DNA from 2 places in the Xanthobacter sediminis genome. Region 1 is predicted to be linked to the other one. Evidence: predicted binding sites of a transcription regulator. Region 1 holds the regulator's gene; the other holds the start of a gene.
The links. The regulator HrcA, encoded in region 1, represses chaperone genes, less so after heat shock. The targets are predictions, from matches to a motif close to GTTAGCACTCNCNNNNNGNGAGTGCTAAC.
Positions count from the first base shown of each region.

Region 1 (5,727 bases):
CGCCTTCCTGGGCGAGCACAACGTGCATACCGACCACCTCACCGCCGCCGCCGAGCGCTACCAGAAGGAGGGCGCCACCGCCGTGCTGGTGGCGGTGGACGGCCACGCCGCCGGCGTCATCGCCGTCGCCGACCCGGTGAAGAGCACCACCGACGCCGCCCTGAAGCGCCTTGGCCGCGACGGCGTGCGCGTGGTGATGCTGACCGGAGACAACCGGACCACGGCGCTGGCCGTCGCCAAGCGGCTCGGCATCGAGGAGGTGGAGGCCGAGGTGCTGCCCGACCACAAGGCCGCGGTGGTGGAGCGCCTGCGCAAGGAGGGCCACGTGGTGGCCATGGCCGGCGACGGCGTGAACGACGCCCCCGCTTTGGCGGTGGCCGACGTGGGCATCGCCATGGGCACGGGCACGGACATCGCCATGGAAAGCGCCGGCATCACCCTGCTGAAGGGCGACCTGCTCGGCATCTGCCACGCCCGCTCGCTCTCCAGGGCGACCATGTCAAACATCCGCCGCAACCTGCTGTTCGCATTCATCTACAATGCGGCGGGCGTGCCCATCGCGGCGGGCATCCTCTATCCGGTCATCGGGCTGCTGCTGTCGCCCATGGTGGCGGCGGCGGCCATGGCGCTCTCCTCCGTGAGCGTCATCACCAACGCCCTGCTGCTGCGGGCATGGCGGCCGGAGTGAAAGGAAGGGGCGCCGCCCCGTCCGGTCACGAGCGGCTCACGCCGTCGGCCCCGGTCCGCGAGTGGCGCCGACGGGCTTGAGCAAAGGCCCATGAGCCACGCTTGCGGGCCTTCGGCATCAGCCGCTCGCAAGCGCGGCGATGACCGCGTTGAGCACCGGAAAGCCCTCGGCGGTCGCCATCAGCCGGGAGCCGCGCCGCATCACCAGCCCCTGCTCCTCCAGCGCGGCGATGCCCGCCTCCGCGAGCGGCCGGCCGGCGAGGCGGGCGTGGCGTTCGAGGTCCACGCCTTCCTTCAGGCGCAGGCCCATGAGCAGCATCTCATCCGCCTGTTCCGCGCGTGAGAGGAGCTCGTCGCTGACGATGCCGTGGCCGGCGCGTTCCACGTGGCCGAGCCAGGCGTCCGGCATCTTCTCCACATAGGTGGCGCGGCGCTCGCCCTCCACCGCGATGCGCCCGTGGGCGCCGGGGCCGATGCCGGCATAGGTGCCATAGCGCCAGTAGACGAGATTGTGCCGCGCTTCGGCGCCGGGCCGGGCGTGGTTGGAAATCTCGTAGGCGGGCAGGCCGGCGGCGGCGGTCACCTCCTGCGTCACGTCCCACAGGGCGCGGGAGAGGTCGTCGTCGGGCAATATGAGCTTGCCGGCGCCGTAGAGCCGCTCGAAGGGCGTGCCGGGCTCGATGGTGAGCTGGTAGAGCGAGAGGTGCTCGCACCCCTCGGCCAGCGCCCGCTCCAGCTCCCGCGCCCAGGCTTCCGGAGTCTGGCGCGGGCGGGCGTAGATGAGGTCGAACGACACCCGCTCGAACGCCGCGCGGGCGATGCCCACCGCCTTCAGCGCCTCCTCCACCGTGTGCATGCGGCCGAGGTTCCTCAGGTCGTCGTCCTCAAGCGCCTGCACGCCGAGGGAGACCCGGTTGACCCCCGCCGCCCCGTAGCCGTGGAAGCGCGCGGACTCCACCGAGGTGGGGTTGGCCTCCAGCGTGATCTCGGCGCCGGCGGCGAGCGGCCATGCCGCATCAATGGCCTCGAGGATGCCGCCCACCGTCTCCGGCGTCATCAGCGAGGGCGTGCCGCCGCCGAAGAACACGGTCTCCGCCCGCCGGGGGCCGGTGAGGGCGCGCATGTGGGCGATCTCCCGCCGGTAGGCGGAAAGAAAGCGCTCCTGGTCCGGCGCCTCGCGCCGCACATGGGAGTTGAAGTCGCAATAGGGGCACTTGGCGAGGCAGAACGGCCAATGCACGTAGACGCCGAAGCCGCCCTCGGCGGACGTGTCCGCCCCCTCCCCCGCCAGCGGAGGAAGGTGCGTCGCGCGCGGTGAATGGGGGGCGCCCAAGTCCGCAGTCTCCACCGTCACGCCTTGAGACACGCCTGGGAGAGCTGCAGGAAGGCACGGGCGCGGTGCGACAGGCCGAAGCCCCTGGGCGGCATGGAGTGCTTCTCCTCCGCCGTCATCTCCGCGAAAGTGCGGGTGTGGCCCTCGGGCACGAACATGGGATCGTAGCCGAAGCCCTTGGCGCCGCGCGGCGGCCACACCAGCGAGCCTTCCACCACGCCCCGGAACTCCTCCAGGTGCCCGTCCGGCCAGGCGATGCACAGGGCCGAGACGAAGCGCGCCCGGCGCTGTTCGGGCGCGGTGGCGCCGGCCTTCTCCAGCTCGGCCTGGACCTTCTCCATGGCCATCTCGAAGTCGCGGTCCGGCCCCGCCCAGCGGGCGGTGTGGATGCCCGGCGCGCCACCGAGCGCATCCACCACGAGGCCGGAATCGTCCGCGAAGGCGGGGAGCTGCGCCGCGCCCGCCGCCGCCTCGGCCTTCAGCCGGGCATTGCCCTCGAAGGTGTCGGCGGTTTCCTCGGGCTCGGGCAGGCCGAGCTCGCCGGCGGAGACCGCATCCACCCCGAACGGCTCCAGCAGCATGCGCATCTCGATGAGCTTGCCGGGATTGTGGGTGGCGACCACGAGCCGCCCGGTGAGGATGCGGTGGGCCATCAGGCGATCGCCTTCTTCTGCAGTTCCACCAGTTGCTCCACCCCGCTGCGGGCGAGGCCGAGCAGGGAGAGAAGCTCGTCCTGCGAGAACGGGGTCTTCTCGGCCGTGCCCTGGATCTCGACGATGCCGCCGGAGCCGGTCATCACGAAGTTGGCGTCGGTCTCGGCCACCGAATCCTCGGCATAGTCGAGGTCGAGCACCGGCGTGCCCTCGTAGATGCCGCAGGAGACGGCCGCCACGTGCTCCTTCAGGGGCATCTCGCGGATCATGGAGCGCGCGCGCATCCAGGAGAGGCAGTCGTGGAGCGCGATCCAGGCGCCGGTGATGGAGGCGGTGCGGGTGCCGCCGTCGGCCTGGAGCACGTCGCAGTCGATGGTGATCTGCTTCTCGCCCATGGCGACGAGATCCGTCACCGAGCGCAGGGAGCGGCCGATCAGGCGCTGAATCTCCTGGGTGCGGCCGGAGGGGCGCCCGGTGGTGGATTCGCGCCGGGTGCGGTCATGGGTGGCACGCGGCAGCATGGAATATTCGGCGGTGACCCAGCCCCGGCCCTGGCCCTTCAGCCACGGCGGCAGGCGCTCTTCCAGGGTGGCGGAAACCAGCACGTGGGTGTCGCCGAACTTCACGAGGCAGGAGCCTTCCGCGTGGCGCATCACGCCCCGTTCGAATGAAACGGCGCGCATCTCGTTGCTGGCGCGCTTGCTGGGGCGCATGGCGTATTCCTTCATGTCTCTCGCTTCGGGCGCTCCTTTTGGAGCGGCGGGGGCGAAACCGCAAGGGCGGGACGGCTGCAACACGCTTGAAGCGGAGGGCGGGAGGCGACACATATAGGGCAGCCGCCCCCGCGGCCGCCGCGTGCGGGATGGCCCCAGACAAGGCGTGCGCATCCGTGGCGATCGATCCTCTCTTCTCCCTGTCCTCCGGCGCCCTCGCGCAGATCGACGCCCGCGCGCGCGAGATCTTCCGCCAGATCGTGGAGAGCTATCTCGCCACCGGCGAGCCCGTGGGCTCGCGCAACATCTCCCGCCTCATCCCCATGACGCTTTCGCCCGCCTCGGTGCGCAACGTGATGGCGGACCTGGAGGCGGCGGGCCTCATCTATGCGCCCCACACCAGCGCCGGGCGCCTGCCCACGGAACGGGGCCTGCGCTTCTTCGTGGACGCCCTGATGGAGGTGGGCGACGTCAACGAGCGCGACCGCACCAGCATCGAGACCCAGGTGATGGCCGCCGCCCGCAACACCACCGTGGAAGGGGTGCTGCAGGAGGCGTCCACCCTGCTCTCCGGCCTCGCGCGGGGGGCGGGCGTGGTCACCGCCACCAAGACCGACCCGCGCCTGAAGCATGTGGAGTTCGTGCCCCTCGACCCCGGCCGGGCGCTGGTGATCCTCGTCTCCGAGGACGGGCAGGTGGAGAACCGGGCGGTGGGGCTGCCGCCGGGCCTGCCGGTGTCCGCCCTCACGGAAGCCACCAACTTCCTCAATGCCCACATCCGCGGCCGCACCCTGGCGGAGGCGCGGGCGGAAATGGAGAGCCTGCTCGCCGAGCTGCGGCGCGACCTCGACGCCATCACCGCGCGGGTGGTGGAGGAAGGGCTCGCCTCCTGGTCCGGCGACGACCCGGCTGAGCGCAAGCTGATCGTGCGCGGGCAGGCAAAGCTGCTGGAGGACCTCCACGCGTTGGAGGACCTGGAGCGCATCCGCCTGCTGTTCGACGACCTCGAGTCGAAGCGCGAGGTGGTGGACCTCCTGGGCCGCGCCGAGGAAGCGCAGGCGCTGCGCATCTTCATCGGCTCGGAGAACCGGTTGTTCTCCCTGTCCGGCTCCTCCACCATCGTGGCCCCCTACCGCGACGGCCAGGGGCGGGTTTTGGGCGTGCTCGGCGTCATCGGGCCCACACGGCTCAATTATGGGCGCATCGTGCCCATGGTGGACTTCACCGCCCGCCTCGTGAGCCGGGTGCTCGGCGCGCCGGGAGCGGGCGACGCGGCCTGATGGCGCGTCCCCATCTGATCGCGCAGGCTTGATTTTTGCCCTCCGCGCTCCGATATGCCGTGGGATCAACGGCAGGTCCGCACGGACCTTCTCCAGCCAAAAAGGAAAGACCGGATGAGCGAGCAGACGCGCGCGCCGGAGACCGGCGACGGCATCGAGGACACGGGGCTCAATCAGGCGGGCGCTCCCGAGGCGGGCGCTCCGGCAGAGCCCTCGCTACAGGCAGAGAAAGAGCGCCTGGAGGCGGAGATCGCCGCGCTGAAGGACAAGTATCTGCGCGCCTTCGCCGAGGCCGAGAACGTGCGCCGCCGCGCCGACAAGGAAATCGCCGACGTCAAGGTCTACGGCATCGCCTCCTTCGCCCGCGACATGCTGACGGTCGCCGACGACCTCAGCCGCGCCCTCTCCGCCGTGGACGATGAGACCAAGGACCAGGCCGAGGGCGCCGTGAAGGCGCTGCTCGAAGGCATCGAGATCACCGAGCGCGGCCTTGCCCAGGCGCTGGAAAAGCACAAGATCCGCCGCATCGAGCCGCGCGGCGAGAAGTTCGACCCCAACCTGCACCAAGCCATGTTCGAGGTGCCGGACCCGTCCGTGCCCAACGGCACGGTGGTGCAGGTGGTGCAGGCCGGCTACGTCATCGGTGAGCGCGTGCTGCGCCCGGCCATGGTGGGCGTCGCCCGCGGCGGCCCCAAGGCCGAGGCCCCCGCGCCCGAGGCCAAGCCGGAAGGCCAGGCCTGACGGCAAGGCAGCGACGGGCGGGCTTGCGGTCCGCCCGGAGCCAGTCTCTGGCGGGGAGCGAGGGGGATCATCCAGGCGCGAAAGTTCCGCCCCCCGTGGAAGTCCCCATTCCCCAACATCCTTAAGAGCACCGCAAGTGGCGTGTTGTGGCTTGGGCCTGCGGCGCCGCGCGGTCGCTAGCGGGCGCCAGCCCCCCTTCCGCCCGCTCCAGCTCGCGGACATCGCTCTATATCTTTGGGTTGACGCGCCTTCCCCACGCGAGCCGACATCCACTTCGCGCGAACGCGCTCCATCTGCCGACGCACGATCCTCTGCGCGCA
Region 1 is NZ_JBAFWH010000011.1:56,247-61,973, reverse strand. It holds gene V5F61_RS15235 (heavy metal translocating P-type ATPase) at 1-688, shown strand, start outside; gene hemW (radical SAM family heme chaperone HemW) at 806-1,978, opposite strand; gene rdgB (RdgB/HAM1 family non-canonical purine NTP pyrophosphatase) at 2,038-2,673, opposite strand; gene rph (ribonuclease PH) at 2,673-3,386, opposite strand; gene hrcA (heat-inducible transcriptional repressor HrcA) at 3,536-4,666, shown strand; gene grpE (nucleotide exchange factor GrpE) at 4,781-5,407, shown strand.

Region 2 (5,727 bases), on a different contig from region 1:
CTTGGCGGGCTTGGCGAAGGCGGTCCAGCGGTGGCCATCGAGCCGCTTCACCAGCGTCGCCTCCACATGCACGGTGCCGGCGCCCTCACGGGTGCGGGTGCCTTCCAGGGCTGCGGGGATGACGCGGGTGTCGTTCACCACCAGCGCGTCACCGGGCTGGAGGAACTGCGGCAGGTCGCCCACGCGGGCGTCGGCCAGCTCCGGGACGCCGCCGGGGCGCACCACCAGCAGGCGCGCGGATTCACGCGGCTCGGCGGGGCGCAGGGCGATCCGCTCGGGGGGAAGCTCGAAATCGAAGGCGTCGACACGCATCGCGGCAGGCTTGCAGAGATCTTGGAGAGATAAGGAAGGCGCGTTCCTACAGCGGCGGCGCCGGAACGCAAGAGCGGAAGTTGCCGGCAGCGCCTTCAGAAGATGGCGATTGCCCCCTGCCAGATGGCCCAGCTCATCAGCCCGGTGATGACGATGCCGAGGAGCGTCGCCCCGAACCCCGCGAGGATGACGACCCCGTCCCGCTCCACGAGGCCGAGGCCGAACACGCACACGGCGAAGCCGGGCGGCAGGTTACCCAGGAAGGGGATGGGCAGCAGCAGGATGAAGCCCAGCAGCACCACCGTGGCGCCCACCACGCGGCGGGCGGCGGGGCCGGCGAACTGCTCGTAGCGCGGCCGGGAGATGCTCTCGAACTTCTCGATCCAGGGGCGAGACCGGTTGACGATAGCCTCCAGCATGGAGCGGGAGAAGGTGCGGTTGGCGATCTTCTCCGGCAGCCACAGCTCCTGCCGGCCCATGGCCATCTGCAGGCCGATGAGGCCGAGGATGATGCCGCAGATCACCGGGATGCCTGGCGGCATGGGGATGCAATTGGGAATGCCGAAGATGAGGAAGAGGATTCCGAACGCACGGTTCCGCAGCGCGTTGACGAGATCGCCAATGGCCACCTTCTCCCCCTCCTGGGCGGAGAGGACGGCGGCGAGCAGTTCGGACGTTCTGGGGGTGCGGCGGTCCAATGCGGCCTCTTCCACGGCATCTGCCCGGCGGCGAGTTTCCGCAGGGGGCGCCTGTTCTAGCACCGAGAAAGCGGCGGTGTCAGGGCGCAGCCCTCAAGCCGGGCCTGGATACCAGCCCGACGCGGCGTTGCGACGCGGGAGTGTCCCCGACGGGCACTCCGAGGTGGACGAGATCAGCGTGCGCGCCCAACCCCCGCGGGGCGCGCACGCCTCTCGCCACCATCTCCGATCATTAAAACACCGGAGCGCCGCGGGAAACCGGTCGCTATCGGCCTCCCACAATTCTGTCCGGCGGGCGCCGCCCTCCCGGCGCCCGCCGGCTTCGCCGCCTGCTGACCCACGCGGGTCAGTGCAGCACGAACATGCCGTCCACGGTCCGCATCTCCGCCGGCTTGATGAGCCCGCAATGGGCCACGCGCACCGAATGCAGTCGCCCCTCGAGCTCCCGGTGCCAGAACTCCAGGAAACGGTGCAGCTCGGGAAATTTCGGGCACAGATCATACTCCTGCCAAAGGTAACTCTGGAGCACGGAGGGATGATCGGGCATGCGATAAAGAATTTCAGCAGTGGCAAGGCCATAGCCCGCCATCTGCAGCTTGAAGTCATTGGAAACACCACTCTGCGACAAACCGGATGCACGGTCTGAATCGGATGCACTTCTGGACGTCATCGGCAAGACCTCCTGATGCAATGTCGGGTGAACGCTACCCCTACCGGACACCGTGCCGCCGAGCCCTTTCTCCTCCGGCGGCGACGGGATCGATTGTCGGCTCAACAGCCTGGGGCCGCCAAGGTCAAAAAAGCATTTCCGTCTGCAAAAACAATGTACTAGCAGCGATGACAAAAGACTGCTGACAACACTGCGCCCCCGAACGCCGGACCCCCGCGACGCCCACCCGCGCCCAATGCTCGTGGCTAATGTCTTCGCGGTGCAGCATTTTGGCGCCGGCTAGCACTCCGGTAAGTCGAGTGCCAAAAAAGTTCCACATCCCCCTTGCGGGAGCTTTTGGCCGCCCCTAGATGGGCCGTGAGCCGGGCTCATGAGCGTCCGGTGGCTCAAAAAGAAGCAACCAACTGGAGGTTCCCCTATGGGTTTCCGTCCTCTGCACGACCGCGTCGTGGTCAAGCGCATCGACGCCGAGCAGAAGTCCGCTGGCGGGATCATCATTCCCGACACCGCCAAGGAAAAGCCCCAGCAGGGTGAAGTGATCGCGGTGGGCCCCGGCGCCCGCAACGAGAAGGGCGAGCTGGTCGCCCTCGACGTCAAGGCCGGCGACGTGGTGCTGTTCGGCAAGTGGTCCGGCACCGAGGTCAAGATCGACGGCCAGGATCTCCTCATCATGAAGGAGAGCGACATCCTCGGCGTCATCGAAGGCGCGGCGGGCGCCCAGAAGGCGGCCTGATCTTCCCCATCGCCCAGCGGCGGCCCGCCCAGCGGGCCCTGCCCCTTTGAAGATTTCCGGAACATTCGTCCCAAGCTGAAGGAGCAAGGCACATGGCTGCCAAGGACGTGAAATTCTCCGTCGACGCGCGCGACAAGGTGCTGCGTGGCGTGGACATCCTCGCCAATGCGGTGAAGGTGACCCTCGGCCCCAAGGGCCGCAACGTGGTGATCGAGAAGTCGTTCGGCGCCCCGCGCATCACCAAGGACGGCGTGACCGTCGCCAAGGAGATCGAGCTCGAGGATCGCTTCGAGAACCTCGGCGCCCAGCTCGTGCGTGAGGTCGCCTCCAAGACCAACGACCTCGCCGGCGACGGCACCACCACCGCCACCGTGCTGGCCCAGGCCATCGTGAAGGAAGGCGCCAAGGCGGTTGCCGCCGGCATGAACCCGATGGACCTGAAGCGCGGCATCGATGTCGCCGTCGAGGCCATCATCAAGGATCTCGCCGCCAACTCCAAGGCCGTGACCTCCAACGAGGAGATCGCCCAGGTCGGCACCATCTCCGCCAATGGCGACATCGAGGTCGGCAAGTTCCTGGCGGAAGCCATGAAGAAGGTCGGCAACGAGGGCGTCATCACCGTCGAGGAAGCCAAGTCCTTCGAGACCGAGCTCGACGTGGTCGAGGGCATGCAGTTCGACCGTGGCTATCTCTCGCCCTATTTCGTCACCAATGCCGAGAAGATGCGCGTTGAGTTCGAGGATCCCTACATCCTCATCAACGAGAAGAAGCTGACCGGCCTGCAGGAGCTGCTGCCCGTGCTCGAGGCGGTGGTGCAGTCCGGCAAGCCGCTGCTCATCATCGCCGAGGACGTCGAGGGCGAGGCCCTGGCCACCCTGGTGGTGAACAAGCTGCGTGGCGGCCTGAAGGTCGCGGCGGTGAAGGCCCCCGGCTTCGGTGATCGTCGCAAGGCCATGCTGCAGGATATCGCCATCCTGACCGGCGGCACCGTGATCTCCGACGATCTCGGCATCAAGCTCGACAGCGTGAACCTCTCCATGCTCGGCCGCGCCAAGAAGGTCGTGATCGAGAAGGAGAACACCACCATCGTCGACGGCGCCGGCGAGAAGGCCGACATCGAGGCCCGCATCTCCCAGATCCGCGCCCAGATCGAGACCACCACCTCCGACTATGACCGTGAGAAGGCCCAGGAGCGCCTCGCGAAGCTCGCCGGCGGCGTGGCCGTCGTGCGCGTCGGCGGCGCCACCGAGGTTGAGGTGAAGGAGAAGAAGGACCGCGTGGACGACGCGCTCCACGCCACCCGTGCCGCGGTGGAAGAAGGCGTGCTGCCCGGCGGCGGCGTGGCCCTGCTGCGCTCCGTGAAGGTGCTCGAAGGCCTGAAGGTCGACAATGCCGACCAGAAGACCGGCATCGAGATCGTCCGAAAGGCGGTGCAGGCCCCGGCCCGGCAGATCGCCACCAATGCCGGCGATGACGGCTCCGTGGTGGTCGGCAAGATCCTCGAGAACGCCGCCTACACCTTCGGCTACAACGCCCAGAGCGGCCAGTATGTCGACATGGTGAAGGAAGGCATCATCGACCCCACCAAGGTGGTGCGCACTGCGCTCCAGGATGCGGGCTCGGTCGCCGGCCTGCTCATCACCACCGAGGCGCTCATCGCCGAGTTGCCGAAGAAGAACGCCCCCGCGGCTCCGGCCATGCCGGGCGGCGGCATGGACTTCTGAGGTTAATCACGACCTCCGGCGCCGCCCGGTGCCCTTCGCGAAAGCGCAAACCGGAAAACCGGTTTGCTCGGGCGGCGGCATGGACTTCTGAGGCTAATCACGACCTCCGGCGCCGCCCGGCGAATCTTCGCGAAAAAATGCAACCCAGTACGCCGGTTTGCTCGGGCGGTGGCATGGACTTCTGAGGTTAAGTGGGCCTTCAGCACCGCCGCGCAGCACGCGAAGCGCAGGCCGGGGCACCGGTTTGCCAGGCGCAGCCAATGAAAACGGAAACGGCCGGGCGATATGCCCGGCCGTTTTCATTTGCTAAGCCGGCGGGCGCGGCGCAAAAAGCCGACGCGGACTTCCGAAGCCTTCGCCGCGCCGCTGTCACGCATCGCGGTCAAACTCCGCTCCTGCAATCCCGCTAGCCCCGCGCTGCCGTTCCGGATAGCGTCGGCCATCCGCACGGAAGCCGAGCCTTGCCCAAACGCCCCACCCGCCCCTCCTCCTCCCCGCGTCCCGTCAGCGCCCGCCCAGCCAAGACCCGCGCCGGACGCAAACGCGCCGCGGCCGACCACGTGGCGGAAGCCCTCGTCATTGCCCCCAGGGCCACCGGCGAGATGCCCTCCAAGAAGGAGGTGCTGGCCTTCATCGCCAGCCAGAGCGGCACCGTCGGCAAGCGCGAGATCGCGCGCGCGTTCGGCCTTTCGGCCGCGCAGAAGGTGGAGCTGAAGGAGCTGCTGCGCGACCTTTCGGAAGAAGGCACCGTGGACCGGCGCGGCCGCAAGCTGCACGTGCCCGGCGCCCTGCCCGGCGTGGTGCTGGCCGATGTGGTGAGCCGCGACGCCGACGGCGAGCTGGTAGCCGTGCCGGTGGAGTGGGACAGCGAGGAGCACGGCGAGGCGCCGCGCATCATCCTTCAGGCCCAGCGGCGCACTGCCCGCAGCCAGGGCCCGGCGCCCGGCCTCTCGGACCGGGTGCTGCTGCGCATCGTCGAGGGCTCCGGCGAGGCCTATGTGGGGCGCGTCATCAAGGTGCTCGAGAAGGCCCGCAAGCAGACGCTGGGCATCTTCCACGCCCTGCCCAACGGCGGCGGCCGCATCGTGCCCATCGACAAGAAGGCCCACGGCCGCGAGCTGCAGATTCCTCCCGGCGCCGAGCATGAGGCGGAGGACGGCGACCTGGTGGCGGTGGAGCTGATGCGCCAGCGCGTGTTCGGCCTGCCCACCGCGCGGGTGAAGGAGCGCCTGGGCTCGCTGAAGAGCGAGAAGGCGGTGAGCCTCATCGCCCTGCACGCCCATGGCATTCCCCACCAGTTCCCCGAGGCTGTGACCAAGGAGGCGGAGGCCGCCGGGAAGGTGACCGCCCACGGCCGCGAGGACTGGCGCAAGCTGCACCTCGTCACCATCGACCCACCGGACGCCAAGGACCACGACGACGCGGTCCACGCCGTCGCCGACGACGACCCGGACAATTCCGGCGGCTTCATCGTCACGGTGGCCATCGCGGATGTCTCCACCTATGTGCGGCCCGCCTCGGCTCTGGACCGCGAAGCGCTCGTCCGCGGCAACTCAGTCTATTTCCCGGACCGGGTGGTGCCCATGCTGC
Region 2 is NZ_JBAFWH010000006.1:137,751-143,477, forward strand. It holds gene queA (tRNA preQ1(34) S-adenosylmethionine ribosyltransferase-isomerase QueA) at 1-312, opposite strand, end outside; gene V5F61_RS10135 (exopolysaccharide biosynthesis protein) at 408-1,010, opposite strand; gene V5F61_RS10140 (usg protein) at 1,357-1,680, opposite strand; gene groES (co-chaperone GroES) at 2,099-2,413, shown strand; gene groL (chaperonin GroEL) at 2,506-4,137, shown strand; gene rnr (ribonuclease R) at 4,740-5,727, shown strand, end outside.
Region 2: a site for HrcA is predicted at 1,959-1,987, ahead of groES (co-chaperone GroES). Genes of this name have one in related genera too.